DNA from 3 places in the Sulfurovum xiamenensis genome. Region 3 is predicted to be linked to each of the others. Evidence: riboswitches for the same ligand, from Rfam matches in the RefSeq annotation. Region 3 holds a riboswitch; each other region holds the start of a gene.

Region 1 (7,857 bases), on a different contig from region 3:
CTATCTATTCTACAAGTGGCTCTTTGGTAGGGTTTGGTGGCAGGACCATTTCGAACCATCCTGCAAAGTACATTAACTCCCCTCAAACTAAACTGTTTAATAAGTCGAGACTCCTTTATGGGTATCACTTGGCAAAAGAGAGCATCTATAAGAATAAAAAGATCATTGTGTGTGAGGGGTATTTGGATGTCGTGATGTTCCATCAAGCAGGTTTTAAAGAAGCGGTCGCCGGGATGGGAACTGCACTGACACCTGAGCATTTGCCTCTATTGCGTAAAGGAGATCCAAAAGTGATCCTGGCTTATGATGGAGATAAGGCAGGTGTAGCTGCAGCACTGAAATCGGCCCAGATGTTGTCAGTGGCAGGTTTTGACGGTGGGGTCGTACTCTTTCCTGATGGGCAGGACCCTGCGGATCTCATAGCCAAGGGGCAGAGTGAGACCGTAGCGAAGCTGCTTCGTAATGCCAAACCGTTGATCCCTTTTGTACTGGAGATGATCGTTTCGATGTATAATTTAAATGATCCTAGAGCAAAAGAAGCCGCTTTTGGTGCAGTGAAACAGTATCTTGATACACTTAGCCAGATCATCAAAGATGCGTACATTCCTATGGCAGCGACATTGGTGGGCATAGCTCCTTCACTTTTTGGTAAAGAGACCAATGTAGCCAGAGCAAGAGAGAGTTTTACACAAAAAAGAGATGATGTGGCGCACTTGAGTATCTTAAAGACACTCATTGAAAATCCTAACCTTATAGATAATGTGCTCAGTGTCATGGATATAGAGATGTTCGGTACCTATGCCGAACTGTTTACGGCACTTATCAATGGAGAGAGTGAACATCCCGGACTGGTAGGGCTCAGTGTAGATGATAGTCTGGAAGTCATGAATGAAGAGGAACTCAACAGTGTACTGCGCAATTTTCTCATCAAGCATTATGATTTGAAATTAAAAAGTATCGCAAGTTCACAACAGATACCATTTGAGAAAAAGAGTTTTCTCATACGTAAGATAAGAACCGATATCATACCTAGATTGAAAAAAGGTGAATTGGTTGCTTTTGAAGCGGGGATATGATTATTTTACTTGAAATCAAGGACAAATAGTATATAAACGATGCAGATTCAATCAAAAGCAAGGAGATAATAATGGCAACAGCATCAGCAAGACACATATTGGTCAATGACGAAGCACTCTGTAGGGAACTCAAAGAGAAGATAAATGCAGGGGAGATTACCTTTGAAGAAGCAGCGAAGCAGAATTCCACGTGTCCTTCAGGCGCAAGAGGTGGAGAACTGGGAAGATTTGGTCAGGGACAAATGGTACCGGAGTTCGACAGAGTCGTGTTTAATGATGAGGTAGGTGTCGTACATGGTCCGGTAAAAACACAATTTGGGTACCATCTGCTTGAAATCACAGAACGTTCGTAAAAAATTTACAAGATAGGTAAAAATATATCTATCTTGTGCTAGAATCCTATGTTTCACATCTTTGGGGCATTAGCTCAGCTGGGAGAGCGCTTCGCTGGCAGCGAAGAGGTCATCGGTTCGATCCCGTTATGCTCCACCAAACTTCATTTAAATAACCAATACGATCTATCCAGCCAGCTATACATCGGCTAAAATGGATTATACATTCAATGATTGTAACATTTTTACTACTGAAAAAAGTAACATAAGTAAATATAATGGATTATGTTTAGAATTATCATATTAGTTTAATGTAAATGATTTATAATATATGATACTTTTGTAAAAAAGCTACACCTGTCGTGAGACGGGGCCAGAAAGCCATGGGTCTTGCATACTCTATTTTATAGATGTGGATGAAAAGATCGCCAGGTCACACAATCAGTATAAAAACTCATACAGAACGATTTCAAGGTATGCTATGCTCGACAATATGCACTTTTATGATTTTATGCACAAACAGATACTTGTGGTGATCGCATTATTTGCCGGTACCGGTATAGGCTATCTTTATATCGGATGGCTCTATTCTTCTTCTTTGTTTCCTGAACTTTTATGGTTTTGTTTTGTACTGTTACTCTCTTTTTGGGGATATAGATTACATAGGAGCTTTTTAGAGAATGATCTTAATATGCAACAAAAAGAACAGTGGCTTGGGCAACTGAGATACTTTTTATTCAGTTATTTCTCTGTTTGGACGATTATGTTTCTGATATATACATCACGTAGTGATATAGAGTTACATTATGTGGCCATAGCAACACAATTGGGGGTTACTGTTGTCTCTGCGACCATTTTGGCCTCACAAAAAAAGCTGGCTGTGTTTACTTTGGTCACGCTTATGCTGCCTTTGACCCTCTATTTTATCTTTGTAAGTGAGTTCTATAGTTATCTATTGGCATTTTTTACCATCGTTTTAGGTGGTGTTTTGCTCTATGCTGCGCACAATACCTTTAATTATCTTATTAAAAGTCAATTCCAGGCCTATCATGATGCTTTAACGACACTGGGGAATAGACGCTATTTTATCGAACTGCTTAATGACGCCATGAAAAGCCAAAAACATGATCATCAGCATATTTATCTGTTATTGATCGATCTTGATCATTTTAAGACCATTAATGATACTTTGGGCCATGATATCGGGGATGTGTTGCTTTGTCAAGCAGCAGACCGTATGCGCGTGCTTAGTAAAAAGCATCAAAATTTTGTATCCCGTCTGGGCGGAGATGAGTTTTGTATTCTCAGTGCTTCATTTGCAACGGAACAGGAGTGTCTTCATAATGCATCTCAGTTTTCCGAGGAGTTACTGACATCGATCAGAGAAAGTTACCATATTGAAGAGCATTCTTTATACATCAGTGCCAGTATCGGTGTGAGTATTATCAGTGATCCCAAAATGGAAGCCAGTAATTTTATCAAAGAAGCGGATATCGCCATGTATGAGGCTAAAGGAAAGGGAAGGAATGGCATTATCTTCTTCAATGATACACTTGCAAAACATGTCGAATGGAAACTTGAAATAGAACGCTTGTTACATTTCTCACTTCAAAGGAATGAAATAACATTGACCTACCAGCCACAGTACAGCCCTGAGAATGAAATTATCGGTTGTGAAGTGCTTTCCCGCTGGGATAATGAAACGTTGGGAGAGGTGAGCCCGACTGAGTTTATACCAATCTCTGAAAAAACAGGATTCATCATAGAGTTGGGATACTATATATTAAAAGAGGCCTTTATCACATTTAAAAAGTGGGATGAAAAGGGTATTGTGTTAGAACAAATGTCTATTAACGTCAGTATGAGGCAACTCTTTCATTATCAATTTATCAATGATGTGAAATATCTTTGTGACACCTATCTTACCAAGGCACAACGGTCAAAGATCATCTTTGAGATCACAGAGACCTCTGTTGCAGAAGATATCACAAAACTGATCAGAAACATGAAGGTCCTTCAAAATTACGGTATTCGTTTTTCAATGGATGACTTTGGAACAGGGTACTCCTCTTTAAGTTATCTTCGACAGTTACCTATCAATGAGATCAAGATCGACAAGTCATTCATCTCTGAATTACACCATCTTGAAGATGAGGAAGATAAATGCTTTGTTGAAACGATCTTTACGATAGCTAAAAATCTCAAGTTGAAGATCGTTGCAGAGGGGATTGAGAACGAAGAGCAGCGCAAGTTCATTGTAGATCAAAAATGCGATATTTTACAGGGGTATTATTTCTCAGAACCTGTACAGGATGACGCGTTTGAAACCCTCTTCTTAGAAGCTAAAAATAAGAAAACCCTGAATGCTTTTGATGATGTAAGAGGTCTAGAGAGATATCAAGGCTCTATGTAATTTGTATGAGAACAGGATTTGCATAAAATTGAAGATAATAGTGTGAATAGATGGTGACCCCACGGAGACTCGAACTCCGGTAACATGGATGAAAACCATGGATCCTAACCGCTAGACGATGGGGCCACATTATATTGAGTTGTTACAAGTTAAAAATGGTGACCCCACGGAGACTCGAACTCCGGTAACATGGATGAAAACCATGGATCCTAACCGCTAGACGATGGGGCCACATTATATTGAGTTGTTACAAGTTAAAAATGGTGACCCCACGGAGACTCGAACTCCGGTAACATGGATGAAAACCATGGATCCTAACCGCTAGACGATGGGGCCACATTATATTGAGTTGTTACAAGTTAAAAATGGTGACCCCACGGAGACTCGAACTCCGGTAACATGGATGAAAACCATGGATCCTAACCGCTAGACGATGGGGCCATCTGTAACTTGTGGATGGCATTATATAGATAGGGTGCTTAAAAATCTCTTAAGATAGTGTATAATTTATCTAAAATAAGGAAAAAAAGATGAATTTTAAAAGAACTTTTTCGATTTTTATCATGGGTTTTCTTTTGAGTGCCTGTGCATCTAAAGAGTATGTGCAGCAAAATTCTGCCTATATCATGTTCAAAACACCTACTTTCAAGTATGCCGATATGGGGTTCATCTATGAGAATGAGGAAGAGATCAAAATAGAGATCTATGGTGCCGGACAGGCATTGATGTCCCTGGAAATATCTGAAACTTCGGTATGTATGAGTCTGCTAGAGTGTATGGGAAAACGTGATTTCAACCAAAAAGTCTTAAGTGCAATGTACCCGGAAGACTTATTGGAAAATATATTCAGAGGAAGAGCTCTGTTTCATGGGATGGGACTAGAAAAAAAGGGTGACGGGTTTACACAGAAGATCGTAAAAAAGGATAAATATAATATCGATTATAGTGTTTTAAACCAGCAGATTATTTTCCGTGATACAATCAATTCTATACTTATACAAGTGAAAAAACAATATTAAGGTACAAAGATGACAAAATTTGTCGGAGCACATGTAAGTGCAAGTGGAGGTGTGGATAATGCACCGTTAAATGCTATGGCTATAGGGGCCAAAGCATTTGCACTTTTTACGAAAAATCAAAGACAGTGGGTTGCGAAACCGTTAGAAACAAAAACCATTGATGCATTTCATCAAAATCTTGAAAAATCCGGGATACTGCCGAAACATATTTTACCGCATGACTCATACCTCATCAATCTGGGGCACCCGGAAGTAGAAAAACTTGAGAAATCTAGAGAAGCCTTTATTGATGAGTTGGAACGTTGCCGTATTTTAGGACTTGACAGGCTTAACTTCCACCCAGGTTCTCATTTGACAAAGATCCCTAAAAAAGACCCCGAGTATCATGACAAGCTCATACATGCAGAGTTGCAGTGTCTTGATGTCATAGCAGAATCATTAAATAGAGCCATAGAAGCGACCAAAGATTCCAATGTAAAACTGGTCATAGAAAATACGGCAGGTCAGGGATCTAATCTTGGGTATAAGTTTGAACATTTGGCACATATCATAGATAAGGTAGAGGATAAAAGACGTGTAGGTGTTTGTATCGATACCTGTCATATGTTTACAGCAGGATATGATATTCGTACCAAGGAAACCTATGATGAAACATGGAACGCTTTTGATAAAGTAGTAGGAAGAGAGTATCTCATGGGTATGCATATCAATGACTCTAAACCAAAGTTGGGTTCAAGGGTTGATAGGCACGATTCGTTAGGTCAGGGAGAGATCGGATGGGATGCTTTTAAATTCATCATGAATGATTCGCGTATGGATGATATACCCCTTGTCTTAGAAACGATCGATGAGTCGATCTGGGCGCAGGAGATTAATGCATTGTATACTTTTATCGAAGATTAAAGTTGCAATAGAAGGAAGAATGATGGATAGAATAGTAAGAGGTTTAGCACTAAGTACGATCACAAGTTCAGTCGTCATGGCCGGAGGATACAAGATCCCTGAACAATCACTCAATTCAATGGCACTTAGTGCAGCATACGTTGCACATACCAGTGGTGCTGATACAGCATATTTTAACCCTGCAAATATGGCTTTTATGCATGGAGGTAAACGTTATGTAGAGGGCGGTATTACTTTGGCACATCTTCCATCAAATGAGTTCCAAAGTCTACCCGCATATTCAGGTGAATCAGAAGTAGAAGATATTCCTATTCCATTTTTGCATTATGTTTCTGAAGCTATGGGTGATTTTAGATGGGGTGTGAGCTTAGTGGTACCAGGAGGCTTGACTAAAAGGTGGACGACTCCGGTACAAAAAGCAATCGCAGAAGAGTTTACTTTAAAAGTCATAGAATTAAATCCAAGTATTTCTTATAAAGTTTCTGATCATTTTAGTGTTGGTGGTGGTGTAAGATTGATTTATAGCGAAGGGGTGGTGAAAAGTAATTCTGCCGATGCATATAATCAACAGCTTGCTCTAGCGGATATAGCACGTGATATGGAAGGTGATACGTTTGAATTAGGTTATAATTTAGCACTGGCGTATAAGCCGACTTCAGATATTAATCTAGCTGTAACGTATCGATCTAATATTGATTTAGATGAAGAGGGTACAGCTACATTATATGGCGGGGGTGATCAATTATATCATGATGATGCAAGTGTATCTGTTCCATTACCTGCGGCACTTAATCTGGCTGTGTCTAAAACATGGAATGATACATTTACATTAGAGTTTAATTATGAAAGAACATTTTGGTCAGCATATAAAGCTTTGGATTTTGAATATACAGGAACAGGTATAGTCCTTACCCCCTTTGATGATCCGATCGCAAAAGATTGGAAAGATACCAATACCTTTAGGGTGGGTGCGACGATTGAAATGGCTAACAAGATCACAGCGATGATGGGGTTTGCTATCGATGAGACACCTGTACCAGAAGAAACCATAGGGTTTGAACTGCCAGACAGTGATGCTAAGGTCTTCTCTATGGGATTCCGCTATCAACAATCAGAAGACCTTTCTTGGGGTGCTGCATTCTTATATGACAGTAAAGAATCACGTTCTATCAAGGGTATGGGTACCTTTCATGAAGGTGGAGCATTCTTAACAACTGTAGGCGTGGCATACGAGTACTAAGATGGACTACAAGTTTAACAACTTTTATGAACTTATTGCCTATCAGTCTAAAAAACGGGGAAAAAAAGTCGCGCTGTTTGTGGATGATGAGAAGATCACTTATGCAGATATTTTAGTAGCAGCAGATAAACTGGCTGCTTTTCTCGTGGATCAAGGTGTAAAAAAGGGTGATAAGATCGCATTTTTTTTACGTAACTCTCCTGAGTTCGTCTATACGATCTTTGCTGCTTCAAAACTGGGGGCTATTGTTGTCCCTGTCAACACCTTTTTAAAAGAAGATGAACTGAGTTATATTTTAGAGGACAGTGGGTCTTCCGTACTTGTCGCCTCTGCTATCCACGAGAAAGTTGTCAACCGCAGCAAAGCGATCAACTTGTGTAACTGTATTATTTGGGAAGGGGAGAAGAGTGTCCAGGGAGAACAACATTATACGTTTGAAGAAGCATTAAAAACAGACCTGTCTGTTACCCATACCGATACAGCCTTGGAAGATACAGCAGTGATCATCTATACTTCTGGAACAACCGGAAAACCCAAAGGTGCGATGTTGAGCCATAAGAATATTTTTTCAAACGGAAGTTCTGGTATGAAGCACATTCATGTGAAACCCAGAGACAGAGGGATCGTATTTCTTCCCATGTTCCACTCTTTTACCTTTTCTATCGCTGTAATGCTCCCTATGTATGTAGGCATGAGTATTGTGATCATCAAATCAATTCAGCCTTTCTCCAATATCTTTAAACAGACACTGTTAAAACGGGTGACACTTTTCTTTGGTATCCCCGATGTCTATAATGCATTGGCAAAGGCTAAACTCCCATGGTATTTTATGTGGTTCAATAATATACGGGCATTTATTTCCGGAGCTGCCGCC
Region 2 (7,857 bases), on a different contig from region 3:
TGCATTTGAAAGCTATGAACCGGAAACAAAAAGTGATCTCAAACCTTTTATGAAGTGTGAAGCAGGAAAATGTGGCACCGGAAAGTGTGCAACAGGAAAACCGGAAACGGCAGAAAAAAGTGATCTAGGACCTTCTATGAAGTGTGAAGCAGGAAAATGCAGTACAGGAAAATGCGGTTAATCTTCAATAAATCAGAGTAGAGGATCAAAGCGTCCTCTTCACCTGCTCTATCCAAAAAGGTATGACCCTTTGTTCTGCTTTCAGGGTCGTGCTCATGCCATGGCCGGGATAGATCGTATAATCGCCGTCTATGGTGAGCGCTTTTTCTAAACTCTTTACCATCTCTTCTCCGCTTGATGAAGGGAAATCCCATCTTCCGATACTCTGTTCAAAAAGAAAGTCCCCACTGAACCATACATCATCGATCTCTATAATGGAGCAGCCAGGTGTATGTCCCGGAAAGTGACGGTATTTGATCTTGATCCCCTCAATGGTCAGTTCTTCATCACCTACGATGATATGGTCCGGTTCACTCGGAGGCGTACCTTGCCCAAGAGGATCATCTGTAAGCATAAATGCATCACCTTTGGGACAATAGATAGGCAGCCTCAGTTTCTCTTGAACCTCCGCATTTGACCATACATGATCAAAGTGTCCATGGGTGTTCAGTATCGCAACGGGATTGGTGACATTGTCAATGACCCATCGGGTGGCACCCATACCGGGGTCTATGATAAAATCTTTTCCATCCACTGTAGCGATGTAACAGTTGGTTTGGTAAGCTCCCATAGGTTGTATTTTGATTTGCATGATATAATTCTCCTATGAATATATTTAGTCTTTTAGAACGTGCCATTATGAGTGATGATATTCTTATAAAAGAGGAGTTGACCGCTCAATGTTTGGCATATTGTACCAAAAATGAAATAAGGTGTGATGATGATTTTACGCCTCAATTATTTTCAAAACCTTCCTATGCCTCCAAATGTCACATTGTAGATCCGCGAGAATTGCCTGCGAGAAAAGACTTTGAAAGTAGAGAGGGCTTGGCCACATTGGTTCATGCCATTGCACATATAGAGTATTCTGCGATCGATCTGGCACTAGATGCGGTGTATCGTTACCCCAATATGCCTAGCGATTACCAAGTTGATTGGCTGGAAGTGGCCAATGACGAGATACGGCACTTTAAAATGCTGCAGAGTCTGTTAACAGAACTGGGATATACCTATGGGGATTTTCCTGTACATTGCGGGCTTTTTGATGCGGCTGAGCATACTGCAGGGAATATCTTGGAGCGTATGGCGGTCATCCCGCGTTATTATGAAGCATCAGGTCTGGATGTCAGTCCCCAGATAATGAAAAAACTGGACAACAAGCGTAAAAACCCTCAGGTAAAAAAACTGATAGAGGCACTGCAGATCATTTATGATGAAGAGATAGAGCATGTACACAAGGGTGATAAATGGTTTAAATACCTCTGTAAAGCAGCAGGAAAAGAAGAGGGAAGTGAAGAAGCGGTCTATTTTGAGATACTTGAACGTTATCAGTTGCTTTCAAAACACCGTCCCTATGTCAATGTAGAAGCAAGAAAAGAGGCAGGGTTCTCCTGTGCTGAGATCAAAAAACTGGGTGCGAAGGAGTGTTCATGAGAGCATTTTTTGAAACGATGTTCTTTGTACCAAAGTGGTATCATTACCCTTTGATTCTCCTTCTGTTTCCTCTCTCACTCATCTATGGAACCATCATGTCTCTGCGCAGAGTGGTCATTTCCCCAAAAGACTTCGGCATCCCCATTATCTCTATAGGGAATCTTATCGTTGGGGGGAGCGGGAAAACACCTTTTACTATAGCACTTGCTACACGCCTTGAAGATGCAGTGATCATCTCCCGCGGGTATGGCCGTAAAAGTAAAGGGCTGGTCGAGGTCAGCTCTAAGGGTAGGATACTTGTTGATGTGACACAGAGTGGAGATGAACCTATGTTAATGGCACAGTCATTGCCTCATACAAGTGTGATCGTCAGTGAAGATAGGGCCTTAGCCATAGAGCTTGCCAAAGAAAGAGGTGCAAAGTGTATCATTTTGGATGATGGATTTAACCGTGTCGGGATAAAAAAATTTGATATTGTACTTGAACCCGAACAGATCAAAAACTATCTCCCTTTCCCTGCAGGGGCATTTAGAGAATTCTGGTTTAATAAAATGTACGCAGATATCGTGGCAAAAGAGGGAAAGACATTTCATCGAAAAGTGGTGTTTGAAAATCTTCAACCTAGAATGATATTGGTAACGGCCATCTCACATCCACATAGACTTGATGCCTATCTGCCTGAGGGAGTGGTCCATAAAGTCTATTTGGAAGACCATGCCTATTTTGAGGAAGAAAAACTGAAAATGCTCCTATCTGACTATGCAGCACAGAGTCTTCTTGTAACGCAAAAAGATGCGGTAAAAATGCAGGATTTTAAGTTACCTATCTCTGAAATGAAGTTAAAATTACAGATTCAAGAGACTATCTTTACTCAGGTAGATGAATATATAAAGGGATATCCAGAATGAAAAATAATATCAATGTTGTAAAAACGCTGCTTGAGGCTTTACCGTTTATCAAAAAGTTTTCCAATGAAAAAATAGTGATCAAGTATGGTGGTTCTGCCCAAACGAGTGATGCATTAAAAGAACAGTTTGCACAGGATATTGTACTTTTGCACCTTGTAGGAATGAAACCTATTATCGTACATGGTGGAGGTAAAAGTATCACAGATCTTCTTGCCAATTTAGGGGTAGATACCACATTTATCGATGGACAGCGTGTAACGACTAAAGAGGTGATGCGTATCGCTGAGATGGTATTGAGCGGAGAGATCAACAAAGAGATCGTATCCCTGCTTGATAATCATGGGTCTAAAGCGATCGGGATCTCTGGAAAAGATGGCGGTTTTTTAAAGGGGATCCCTAAAGATTTTGAAAAGTTCGGTTATACGGGTATGATCGAACATGTCAATCCTGAGATCGTCAATAATATCATTGAGGACGGTGCGATACCTGTGATCGCTCCTATCGCGGGAAGCAGTACGATGGGACATCCTGGATTCAATATCAATGCGGACCTTGCAGCAAGCAAAATAGCCGTAGCCTTGAAAGCAAGAAAAGTACTGTTCTTGACGGACACGCCTGGTGTGTTAGATAAAGAGATGCAGCTGATCACCAATCTGAGTATAGAAAAAACCGAAGCCCTCAAAGAAGACGGAACGATACAAGGGGGTATGGTACCTAAAGTGGATGCCTGTATAGAAGCATTGCGTGGTGGTGTCAAAAAAGCACACATCATCGATGGTCGCGTAGAGCACTCATTGCTTCTGGAAATTTTGACCAGTTCTGGTGTAGGGACCTGTATCGAACTCTAGAGCAATAAATTGTATAGGTTAAATGAGAAAAACAATAAAAAATTATAAATTTTTAAATTTTTTTTAGAATTTAAGTTCTTTCTCTTAGGTAAGTGTGTTATAATTCTTTCATACGGTTATACTGTATTGAAAAAGCCAAGTTCATCGCGAGGTGGGTACGGAAAGTTATGGGTCTCACGTAGATCGCCAGACTACCAATAGAGATATAAACTCATTCTATCTATTAGAAAGTTTCATTTCTTCTATTACCTGAGTATTTTAGTGTTTGTTTGTCTCTATGATTTTATTAGTTGACATTCTTTTCCCTAAATCATTCTTCTCCTATTATTGTAGGGCAAATAGATACTAGATACTTGAGTTTACTTCAGATTTTATTCCCCCTAATTTCTTATAATCCTTAGCTTATTTAGCTATAATTATCATTCATATAAACATAGGATAATATAGATGCAATTTATTGAGACACGCGGAAATGACGGACAGAAACCTTCATCTGTACCATTTTCAGAAGCAATACTCAGCCCAAGTGCTAGTTTTGGTGGGTTATATGTACCCAAAGAACTCCCAACGTTAGATAGAGAATACCTAGAGGGGCATCTCTCCAGCCATTATAAAACATTGGCATTGGATTTTTTGGAACAATTTGGTATAGATATTGAAAAAGAAGTACTGGTAGAAGCGTTAAAAAGATATGATGCATTTGATGATCCTTCAAATCCTGTACCGCTTTCCCAGATCGAAGATGACTGCTTTGTCTCTGAGCTCTACCATGGTCCTACAAGAGCCTTTAAAGATATGGCTTTACAACCTTTTGGGTATGTGTTAAGTAAATTGGCGCAAAAAAGGGGTGAACACTATCTTATCATGGCAGCGACAAGCGGAGATACCGGTCCTGCCACACTCGAAACCTTTAAAGATCAGGAAGGTGTGCAGGTAGCATGTCTTTACCCGGATGGGGGTACATCCGATGTTCAAAGACTGCAAATGGTTACAGAAGATGCTTCAAATCTGAAAGTGATCGGTGTGAAAGGTAATTTCGACGATACGCAGAATACTCTCAAAGATCTGCTTGCCTCTGATGACTTTAAGGCTGAATTGGAAGAGAGAAATATCAAACTTTCAGCAGCAAACTCTGTAAACTTCGGGCGTATTATCTTCCAGATCATTTACCATATCCACTCCTACCTGGAGTTGGTACGTAAGCAGAGCATCCAAATGGGTGAGAAGATCTATCTGGTTGTTCCTAGTGGTAACTTCGGGAATGCTTTAGGTGCCTATTATGCAAAAAAAGCAGGTTTACCGATAGAAAAGATCCTTATCTCATCCAATATCAATAATATTCTGACAGATTGGATCACCAAGGGGTCGTATGATCTTACAACACGTACACTCATACAGACAGAATCACCGGCTATGGATATTTTGAAAAGTTCTAATGTTGAACGTATTATGTTTGATAAATTCGGTGCAGCACGTACCAAAGAATTGATGGAAGGATTGGCCAAAGACGGCAAGTACCAGTTGAGCACAGATGAACTCGCACTGTTGCGTGAAGATTTTGATGCCTCTTTCTCAGATGATGAAGAGTGTGAAGCTGTGGTAGGCGAATATGCAAAAAAAGGGTACATTATGGACCCGCATACAGCCACATGTATGAGAGCCTATAAAACATTAAGAGAAAAAGATCTCAAAACGGTGGTCTACTCGACTGCAGAATGGACCAAGTTCAGTCCGTCTGTTTCAAAATCACTGGGACATGAGGTCAAAGATGATGTAGAAGCACTGAAATGGGTGAGTGAACATGCAGGTGTATCTGTACCGCCTATGATAAACGGGCTGTTCGAGAAACCTGTGATCCATTCGGTCATCGTTGAAAAAGAGTCCATTAAAGGAGAGATGTTAAACTTTTTATAGTTTAGCATAACGTAATGTCCAGAAATCACTTGAGATTTTTTTTACTATCCTATCTATGTCTGGAAACAGCCGCTGCAAAGTCGATGATAGACTGCAGGGTTGTCACCGCTGGTATGACCACGTGTAACCCTTACGGGGCGAAATTTCTTAAAGCTAAAGAGATCATTTATGATGTGAATAGGAAAAAATTGATCAGGGCAAAAACGTTACCTGTTCCTGAAAAAAAGCGTTTTCTCAAAGTGGTTTCCGTAGAGGATATGATAGAACGGCATGTAAAAGTCCAAGAGTCTGTACGTTTTAAGGGAAGTGAAAAAGCATTTACAAAGTATACAGAAACAGAAGAACCCATCGCCCAAGTCATACTTGATGATAAGATAGAAGAGATAGAGACTTGTGAAGCCCCTCCCCGTATAGAAAGAGAACTTGTAGAAACAATCATAGCTGAAGTGCCTGAGAAACCTCAAATTATTTACGGTAAGTACAGGGTTGTAAGTGGCGATGCACTGAGTAAGATCGCAAAGAAATTTGGCTTAACAACACAAGAGATCGCAAAAATGAACGGTATTCGGATCCAATCTCCTCTGCGTATCGGACAGAAACTAAAACTCCCCTTTGAACAAAAGAGGATTGATGCAGTCTCTTCTGGCAATTACTTCATCAGGGAGGGAGATACGATCATTTCCATTGCCAAAAAGTTTGATCTTGAACCTGAAGATTTGATGCAATTTAATAAGATCAAAAGCAATGCGATCATACGTACAGGTAGAATGATCAGACTTCCACTTCCTCATATACTGGCACATCTAAAAACAGAGAAAAGGCTTCGTGTCACCGCCACTGCGTATACGTCGCATGTGGGACAAACAGATGAGACACCTTTCCTGGCAGCATGGAATAATCGTCTGCGTCCGGGTATGAAGATCATTGCAGTTTCCAGAGATATGATAAAAAAATATGGCATGCGTAATGGGACAAAAGTCCGTATCGGTGGTTTACCTGGTTACTATACGGTACGCGACAAAATGAATAAACGCTACCAAAAGCGTATCGACATCTATATGGGGCTTGATAAAAGGAGAGCGCTACGTTGGGGAAGACGCAGTGTCATGGTATACTGGTAATTAAAGAGACTCAAAAATTTCCAAAACTTCCAGATATCTGTCACTTTTTTCTTCATACACCTTCTCAAGTTTACTCAGTTCCTCACTCAGTGCAGTCAAACCTTTTTCCTGATAACACTCCGGATCCTGTAAACATGCATTAAGCGCAGCTATCTGCTGTTCCAGAGCTTCGATCTCATCAGGCAGGGTATCATAATCCCTTTGCTCTTTATAACTCAGTTTTGTCTGTTTTTTGACAGTGACCGGTACCTCTTTTTTTTCAGAGGTCTTGACCTCTTGTTCGAGCGTATCAAGCTCTTTCATCTCTTTTTCTATCTCCAGGTACTCCGTATAGGTCTGATAAGACTCTTCAACCACACCATTTCCTTTAAAGATAAAGAGTTTAGAAGCGATTTTGTCTATGAAGTAACGGTCATGTGAGACAAAGAGTATGGCACCTGGAAAGTTGATAAGTTTCTCTTCTAGGATATTAATGGTCTGGATGTCCAGGTCATTGGTAGGTTCATCCAGGATGAGACAATCCACTTTTTTAGTCAAGAGCAATGCCAATGCCACACGGTTTTTCTCTCCGCCAGAGAGCATGCCGACTTTTTTAGCCAGGAACTCTTTGGGAAAAAGAAACGATTTAAGGTAGCCGTAGACATGAAGATTGACACCCTGTACTTCTATGTGGTCTCCCCCGTCAGGGCAAAAAGTCTCGATCAGTGTTTTTTCATTGTCAAGCATCTCTCTGTGTTGGTCAAAATAACCTATGGAAAAGTCTCCCTGCTTGATGAGTCCGCTTTGGGGTTTGATCCGTCCAAGCATCAGTTTCAATAGTGTAGATTTTCCCGCACCATTGATACCGACAATGGCTATTTTATCTTTCTGAAGGATACGTGTCGTAAAGTTCTCTATGAGTTTTTTCCCCGGAACCGAGTATGAGATATTTTCAAGTTCAAAAAGCATTTTTTTTCTCGATACCCCTTCATCACGGTTGAAATGTTTTTTCTCACGTTCAAGTTCTACCATCATCTTTCGAATGAGTGTAGGGTTTTTCTTCGCTTCATCACGAAGCTCAAAGACACGTTTTTTACGTCCCTGATTACGCTTTTCTCTAGCCCTTACCCCTTTTCTAAGCCAGGCTTCTTCCTGTTTCAGCAGTCTAAGAAGGTTCTCATGCCCCTTTTTCAAAGCATGCATACGTGCCTCTTTTTGTTCGAGGTAACTCATATAACCGCCCGTATAACTGACAAGTTGCTGGTTATCCACTTCTACCACACGTGTGGCTACAGTATCGATGAAATGCCTGTCGTGTGAGATAAAGAGTAGGGTGAAATTTCCCTTAAGAAGCATCTCCTCCAAGAATTCGACCATATAGACATCAAGGTGGTTGGTCGGTTCATCAAGAAGTAGTACATCGGGTTTTTTAAG
Region 3 (7,857 bases):
TCACCTTTCAGTCTTTTGATTAACTTTATACTTAATTGCAAGCCATGTCTCCCTTTTTCATTTCCGGTTAACTTCATTTGTTTTAACACGGATTTGAACAAACTGTTTTTTTGGTACACAGTACTGCCAATCTCAATAGTTAGAAATTTATTTTTATAGGCAAAATGTATATTTACCGGTTTGCTATGTTCAGCAAACTGATAAAGATCCATTAGAAGGTGTAGAAATATACTCTGTATTTTAGGTGCATCAAATACTAAAGATGCAGGAATCTCATTCTCTACGACAATATTAAAATCCATCATCTCCGGGAAAATGTTATGTTTATACTTTTCTATGCTCTTCACAAAATCTTGAATCATACATTTTTCATTATGGACCTTAAGGTTTCCATTAAAATAATACCCTTCTAGCATGTCGGGTACCAACTTTGTTTTTCTTAATGTTTCCTCCAAGTCTTCCATACCTTTTCGGGAGGCAATTGAAAAAACCAATAGCTCAAACAACATATATGCATACTCATTTTTTTCGAAAAGATGGTGCACTTCCTCAAGTATAAATTCGATATTTTGATCGAGCTTTCCTAATCTCTTATTCTCTATCAAAGACCTCTTTAATTTTTCTTCTTTGATGTTTTGAACATTATTACTCTTATTAGCTTCCTTAAGCTCATGCTTTAAATGTTCATGATCTTCTTTGAGTATCTCGAGTTGTGTGGTTAACTCTTTTATCTGTGATTGATAGGCTTGTATCTCAGAAGAAAGTTCTAATGCAGATGTTTCTATTTGCTTACATTTTTCTTCTGATTTCTTTAGCTCACTTTGAGATTTGTCTATTTTGGTTTTGTATACAGCTTCGTTTTTTCTATAGAACTCCAGTTCTTCCAAAGTCTCATCAAATTTCTTTTCCAGTGCTGTAAATTCATCGCTCACTTTACTTGGTATATCTTTCGTCTCTGGAGCTACGACAGGCTTAGTATCAGAAACAACTTTATTCTCTTTAGTGTCATCTGTAAATGCGATGATCTCTTCTTTTTCCATCTTTTCGCACACTACCAATTTCGTCAATAGTGGCATAAATGATTTCAGTATAGATTCATCTTTTCTGGTAAAGATCTTTTTTTGCTTTAAGCCTCTCCATATACGTAATACCCCTATGACCCGCTTACCCTTTATAATAGGGAAGATCATTAAAGCTTTTACTTTTAACTCTAGGGGATTATCTATTTCAGGAGTATAATACTTATCACTGGTACTATGATTCGAAATCACAGAAGACTTACCAGTGATGGCTTGTTTTGTTAGACTTGGTACTAAAGAAACAGCTTCTTGATCGCCACTTTCAATTAAGTGCAGCATTTCATTCTTATCATCATATGCCCAAAGCTTTACAACCTCGGCATTGAAAAGTGACTCAAATTGCTTTTCTATTTGTTCTATATAGTTTAAATCTTTTGACTCAACATATTTATTTAAAGTGTTAGCCATCGTTTTAAAATTCGACTTTAAATCACCTTGCATTCTCTTCCTTATTCTCTATATTCATTTCTCTTGAGGCAGTGTTGTGCGTATCTGTTTTGGCATATAGTACTTAAACTGTTTAGGTTGTATGAAAAAATCTATTTCACCGCACTTTTCACTGATATCATTCCACGAGTCTATATTTAGATTGATTGCCAATACCCCCAACGTAGGGAGTTTAGAGAAATTTGTCTCTATCAAAAAATTTGCGAATTCAGTCAACTCCGGGTTATGTCCCACTAAAAATATCGTTTCATAGCTGTCATCTTGAAGGGTCAATATATTCATTAGCGTTTCAGGACGCGAATTATAAAGTTCCTCCATATAATGGATCCTACCTTCATAACCGATCTTTTTACCTAGTTGATCCGCCGTAGTCTGTGCTCTGAGTGCTAAACTAGATAAAATAAGATCCGGTTTCAACCTCTGAAGAGACATATATGAACTGATCGTATCAAGGTCTTTATGACCTTTTTTTTTCAATCCTCTCTCAAAGTCACTAAGCGACCCATCACTCCAGTCTGATTTTGCATGCCGTATAAGATATAATGTTTTGATGCTCCACTCCTATGCTCTATTTTAATACAAAACCAAACCTAAACCTTTTTAGACTTGATTTCATATTAGGATGCGGTAGACCATAAATGAGCTTACAGCTCATTCATGGCTTTAGACATGCTTTGTACAGTCTTCTCCATAATCATTTTTCCAAGGGCTACATTCCCGTCATCCCTAAAAATGGCAAACGTTGTAAGTTTGGAAAAATTGTCTCCGCCTGCATCTCCAGAACTATTGATAAGGAAAACATGTCCATCTTCCGTTCTAGACTCTACCAAAGAGGCATCAGCAAACCCCACGTCCAAAGAAGATTCAGAGATCATTCTAAATGCATCATTAAAGATACTTGCTGAATATGCGATATCTACACTTGTGTTCTCTTCATCCATATAAAGTGTTTCACCAGAAAAGTTCAATACTGCAGATCCTAAATATCCGTTTACAGAACGTAATTTTTTCATTGATTGGTCAAATTCGATCATTGTCTATCCTTCTATTAACTGTTTTGAATTTTTTGCATGGTTTCGTTGAATGTAGCTAAGCTTCCGTCATGATCTTTTAAAAATGCTTCTAAGAGTGCCAAAGATGCATCCATGCCACCGTTCTCTTCTGCAGCAAGCAACTCTTTATATAAAGGTTCGATCACAGATCTTGCAGATGCGGACATCCCTCTTCTGGTTGAAACATAATTTCTGAATGATTTATCTGGGTTTGTAGCAACTTTTATATGTGCGAATACCCAATAAAACCCTCCATCTTTAGAGAGATTTTTCACAAATGCTTTGACATCATTCCCTGCTTTGAGACTATCCCATAAATATTTGAAAATAATTTTTGGCATATCCGGGTGACGTACAATTGAATGCGGTTTGTCTAAAAGTTCTGCTTGTGTATAGCCTGCTAATTTAAAAAATATCGGATTTGCATAGGTGATATTACCTTCTGCATCTCCTTTTGAAACAACAATATCAACACTTTTAACTTCGTGTTCTAGATCTATTGGTTTCATGCTCATAAGATAACTCCTTGTAAAAATATAATGCTGACCTTTATCGGCACAGAGGTTGAAAACAATATAACTGAATGAAAAAGAATAGTAAGAATCTATGGTAACCTGGCGATCTCAAAAATAAGACCCATGGCTTTCTGCCCCTATCTCACAATAGGTTTAGCTTTTTCAATGAAGGTATATGAGCGCGAAGTATATAGCTACCTATCTTTTCAAATACTTAATAATTGCAGTATTTATGATAAATTGAGTGATTTTATTATAATTAATATTATTGAAAATATTTGAGGATAATCATGAATTATATTGATGATTTAACGTGCGATTTAAAGCGTCTTTAAAGTAGATATTAGGAGGAGGATTTTTAATGATAAATAGCGATTAAATGGACCCTTTATGTCATCAATTATATAAAAGATACGACTCAGAACCACATTTTTTTTATCAAAATGATCAATGCGAACATATAAAGTGCTAAAAGTGCCATCTTATGATGTTTCGAAGTCACATGATCTTTAAGCCAGATACCCATAGCTACACCGATCAGTGAAGCTACAGCGACCATCAAACCATTGTTAAAGTCTATCGTCCCGCTGCTCAATCGGCTTATCATCCCGGCTACCGAAGAGAAGACTACAAAGAACAACCCTGCACTGACCGCTTTTTTTATAGGGTAATGCAATACTCCTACTAGAAGAGGTGTGAGTATAATAGACCCCCCGATACCCAGTGTAATGGAAAATATCCCAATGCCAAGACCAATACTAAAAAGCAAGGCTTTATTCAATGTTTTACTCTTTCCATCATCCTCATGATGCTGTGAGAAAAAAAGTCGGAACAGAGCAAATATTAACAGCCCAAGAAAGAGAAACTGCAGGATGATATCTGAGATATAGTGTGTGACATACCCGCCGATGTATCCACCTATAAAGCCTCCAAATCCGACAAAGATCCCCTCACCGATGATCAAAGAACCTTTTCTGAAGTTAAGAAATGAGCCGTAAATAGAGCTAAAGACCATTTGAATGATGGAGATACCGATGGCATCTTTAGTATCAAAACCAAGCACTAAAAGTATAGGTACAAGGATCATTCCTCCACCTATACCAAAAAAGCCTGACATCGTACCGATAAAAATACCGACGAATATAAGTTCTATCATCATTTCCTCTGCTCCAAAAATTAAGTTGGAAGTATAACATTTTTCATCATGTTTACACTAATCTCGCTATACTTAGCGTATAGTATAGTAACGACATAGACAGATGTTTGAGTCTCTATCAAACTTCATGCAAAAAAGGCTGAGAAAAAAATGCTTCTATCACTGCTCTCATCTCTTCTGGATCTTCTATACGATTCACATCATTTCTAAATGCAGAAGCACCTTGATAACCCGCTTTTGAGTAGGAATGAAGGTTTTTTCTAAAAATGATCGCTCCATACTTATCATAATGTTTGATCATTTGGTCAAAATGTTCTAAAACGACCTCTTTGATGAGTTCGGAAGTGGGCTCTTCCATGCCCTCTTTGATCTGTTTGAATATCCATGGCTTGCCTACCGCTGCACGTCCTATCATGATGCCGTCTGCACCTGTATGTTCCAGTACCCATTTCGCTTTGGCAGGAGAATCTATATCACCGTTGGCAATGACTGGTATCGAGACGGTTTCTTTTACCTCCCCTATCGCATCATAATCTACTGCTGCTTTGTATCTGCCTGCCCTGGTTCTTCCATGTACAGCGATGTAGTCTGCACCGGATTCCTGGCATATATGTGCTATCTCTTTATGGTTTTTTTCATTAAATCCCAAACGGAACTTGACTGAAGTATACTCTTTGTTGGAGTATTTTTTGATCGTTTCTATCACTTTACCCATTTGGGGCAGATCTGTAAGCAGGGATGATCCCTGAAGATTATTCACTACTTTGGGTGCGGGACAGCCACAATTGAGATCGATCGTCGTAATACCATCTATGGCATTGATAATTTCCACCGCGCGCTTAATGACATCCAGATCAGAACCCGCTATTTGGATAGCATAGGGGTCTTCTATCGGACTCTTCTCCAACATACGAAATGTTTTCTTTGAGTTATGGACCAAGGCATTAGAGCTTATCATCTCTGAAATGGTCAGGTCGACACCGAATTTCTTGACAACGGAACGAAAAGGGAGATCCGTAAAGCCCGCTAGAGGGGCTAAGACGTAAAGGGGTTTAGTAAAGTCTAGTTTCATTACAAACGGTTTGTATATCGATAATATCTTCTAATGTATATTTGGTGTGCTCTTGTTTGAGTTCCCAGAGTGCTCTGAACTTCATAAATTCGTGGTCTTCTTGTTCATTCAAGTAGGTTGCGACTTGCTCCAATAATTCATATTCGAACAGAAGATAAAGGTAAGCATTTTGTGCCTTAGGGTTTTCAAGTTGATACCCTCTGAAAATTGTCAAGTTCTCATCTGGATTAAAATATTTTTTAGTCACTGAAGCGATTTTAATATAGTCTTGACAACCCATATCAAGTGCCTCTACAAACTCTGAAAGTATCTCAGGTGTAAATTCAAGTCTGTTTTCTTCAGTCACTCTCTCAAGCATGGTAAAAAAGCTTTTCGTATCAAAAACCTTTACATATTTTCTGGCTTTTATAAAGTTCTCTTTGCGGGCAAACAAATCAAGTGCTTTAGCTTTTACTACCTCAGGATATTGTGTTGCAGCTTTGAGTACATCTTCAATGAATTTATCATCAGATTGTAGACGGTTCAGATAATTCTGTGTCAAAATTGGGTTATTCGTACCAAAGACTTTACTCATTTTTTCTTCTTTCAAGTCGACATACTCACCATTTTTTATTTTCTGTATGATATTGACAACACGTGTAAGTCTTGGTGTTAAACCTTCTATAGTATCAGTAATGCCGAGGGATGCTTTACCTAAAAGTGATGCAGAGCTTCTCACTGCATCCAAGCCATACTTTTGTTCTTTTGGCTCATTGATCAGTGACCAGTACAAAGCATCTTCTAAAGTACTGGCATCTTTTTGCCATTTTTTAAGTATAAAATAATTTTTTAAACCATAAATAAACATATGTAACAGAGTAAAGATGAATAAAAGCAGCATAGGTAGAACTATCCATACTGCTACTGGAAAACTAAAATTGATTCCCATCAATTCCATCGCATAATGGTCCGGGTTAACCGTATAAGTAAACGCAGCAATCACTGCCATAAGCGCAAAAGTAACAAAAATATACAGAGCAAGTCTCATTTTATCCCCTTATTTATATAAGCGACGCAAATAGCGTAAAGCTATATATCCACGTAAACACTCTATTCCCTTTATCAGAGAGTTCACCTAAGCTGTTACTTTAAAATAGGAAATCTATTTCGTCTCTTTTTCAGTGATCTCTCGACATGTTATACAAAAACGTGCAAAGTTCTTTACTTCTAGACGTCGTCTGCCTATAGGATCCTCACACATTTCACATATACCGAAAACTCCTGCTTTTATTTTATCTAAAGCAAGTTCAATTTCGTTTAATTCTTTGCGTTGTTGTACTAAAATTGCACTATCTATCACAGCTTCTGCAGAAGCAGCTGCAAAATCACCTTCATCGTTCAACTCAAGTTCTCTCATTCCTTCTAACTCAAGGCTAGTACCTCTAAGGTTTTTTTCTATCTGTACTCTTCTGTCTAGCAATTTATTTTGAAATTCATTTAACTCTGTTTCTGTTAACATTTAATGTTGTCCTATTTATGATATGGGTGATTATGATTAATGGTCAAACCTCTAAAGATCTGTTCCATCAATACAACTTTCACAAGTTTATGTGAAAGCGTAATTTTACCAAATGATATTGAATTATTACATTTAGTTAAAAAATCCCTCTCAAAGCCGTATGCACCGCCAATAAAGAGGTTCACCTGAACGCTATCCTTAAGCAAATTTGCAAATTCATGACTATCTACTTCTTTCGAAGAGGGATCTAACGCTATATTTATACCAGAATCCAAATACTTTTCCAGTGCTTTAGTGTATGATTTTTGAGCAGCTTCAGGTGAAATATCCTGTGCCTTGGCTATTTCTTTGTCAAATACTTCGATGACTTCTACTTTTGCAAAAGGTTTAGCAATCTTTTTATAATGCTCTATCAAACCGGCATAGAGGTTATCTTTTCCTTTTTTATCGATAATGATGACATTGATCTTCATAGGAATACTCTTTCATTTTAGATGTATTTTTCATAATATTTTTGGTATTGTACACTATAGAGTTAAAAGGAGAAGTATGGATCGTATATTATTTGTATGCTTAGGAAACATCTGTCGCAGTCCTCTAGCACATGGTGTAGCGGAGCATATCGTCAACACTAAAGGACTTGAACTTTTCATCGATTCAGCCGGGACAAGTGATTGGCATAAGGGGGAAGCACCCTGTGAACACTCTATTAAGGTTGCGAAGCAGTACAATATTGATATCAGTCAACAACATTCCCGTCCTATAATACAAGAGGACATCACATCATTTAACTATATTGTAGCCATGGATAAACAGAACAAATCCGATTTGGAAGCCTTTGGATTTAGCAATGTCTATCTTTTAGGTGACTTTGGAGACTATCAGGGGGGAGATGTCCCTGATCCTTACTTCTTTGAAGGATTTGAAGGGTTTGATCATGTCTACAATATGGTTTCCGTATGTGTAGAAGATTTTATGGAAAAGGTAGAAAATGGAAGCCTCTGATTACTGTATCATCACGACTACTACAGATTCTCA

What was found. A riboswitch is a leader RNA that binds a small molecule or an ion and turns the genes downstream of it on or off. The one in region 3 is predicted to bind cyclic di-GMP.
Region 1: another riboswitch for cyclic di-GMP. It lies ahead of PF327_RS03055 (EAL domain-containing protein); the one in region 3 lies ahead of PF327_RS09540 (PAS domain-containing protein).
Region 2: another riboswitch for cyclic di-GMP. It lies ahead of thrC (threonine synthase); the one in region 3 lies ahead of PF327_RS09540 (PAS domain-containing protein).

What each region holds. Positions count from the first base shown of each region.
Region 1 is NZ_JAQIBC010000001.1:587,717-595,573, reverse strand. It holds gene dnaG (DNA primase) at 1-1,076, shown strand, start outside; gene PF327_RS03065 (peptidylprolyl isomerase) at 1,127-1,429, shown strand; tRNA gene PF327_RS03060 (tRNA-Ala) at 1,493-1,568, shown strand; cyclic di-GMP riboswitch class I at 1,749-1,849, shown strand; gene PF327_RS03055 (EAL domain-containing protein) at 1,890-3,821, shown strand; tRNA gene PF327_RS03050 (tRNA-Glu) at 3,873-3,947, opposite strand; tRNA gene PF327_RS03045 (tRNA-Glu) at 3,978-4,052, opposite strand; tRNA gene PF327_RS03040 (tRNA-Glu) at 4,083-4,157, opposite strand; tRNA gene PF327_RS03035 (tRNA-Glu) at 4,188-4,262, opposite strand; gene PF327_RS03030 (hypothetical protein) at 4,352-4,840, shown strand; gene nfo (deoxyribonuclease IV) at 4,850-5,743, shown strand; gene PF327_RS03020 (OmpP1/FadL family transporter) at 5,766-6,983, shown strand; gene PF327_RS03015 (long-chain-fatty-acid--CoA ligase) at 6,985-7,857, shown strand, end outside.
Region 2 is NZ_JAQIBC010000006.1:71,535-79,391, reverse strand. It holds gene PF327_RS08825 (hypothetical protein) at 1-181, shown strand, start outside; gene PF327_RS08820 (MBL fold metallo-hydrolase) at 206-811, opposite strand; gene PF327_RS08815 (ferritin-like domain-containing protein) at 826-1,653, shown strand; gene PF327_RS08810 (tetraacyldisaccharide 4'-kinase) at 1,650-2,561, shown strand; gene argB (acetylglutamate kinase) at 2,558-3,409, shown strand; cyclic di-GMP riboswitch class I at 3,534-3,608, shown strand; gene thrC (threonine synthase) at 3,857-5,323, shown strand; gene PF327_RS08795 (3D domain-containing protein) at 5,338-6,444, shown strand; gene abc-f (ribosomal protection-like ABC-F family protein) at 6,445-7,857, opposite strand, start outside.
Region 3 is NZ_JAQIBC010000008.1:36,212-44,068, forward strand. It holds gene PF327_RS09525 (GAF domain-containing protein) at 1-1,520, opposite strand, end outside; gene PF327_RS09530 (SixA phosphatase family protein) at 1,542-2,078, opposite strand; gene PF327_RS09535 (hypothetical protein) at 2,171-2,560, opposite strand; gene PF327_RS09540 (PAS domain-containing protein) at 2,575-3,093, opposite strand; cyclic di-GMP riboswitch class I at 3,184-3,261, opposite strand; gene PF327_RS09545 (sulfite exporter TauE/SafE family protein) at 3,512-4,252, opposite strand; gene PF327_RS09550 (tRNA dihydrouridine synthase) at 4,368-5,321, opposite strand; gene PF327_RS09555 (hypothetical protein) at 5,302-6,348, opposite strand; gene dksA (RNA polymerase-binding protein DksA) at 6,463-6,819, opposite strand; gene PF327_RS09565 (23S rRNA (pseudouridine(1915)-N(3))-methyltransferase RlmH) at 6,831-7,292, opposite strand; gene PF327_RS09570 (low molecular weight protein-tyrosine-phosphatase) at 7,369-7,824, shown strand; gene cutA (divalent-cation tolerance protein CutA) at 7,811-7,857, shown strand, end outside.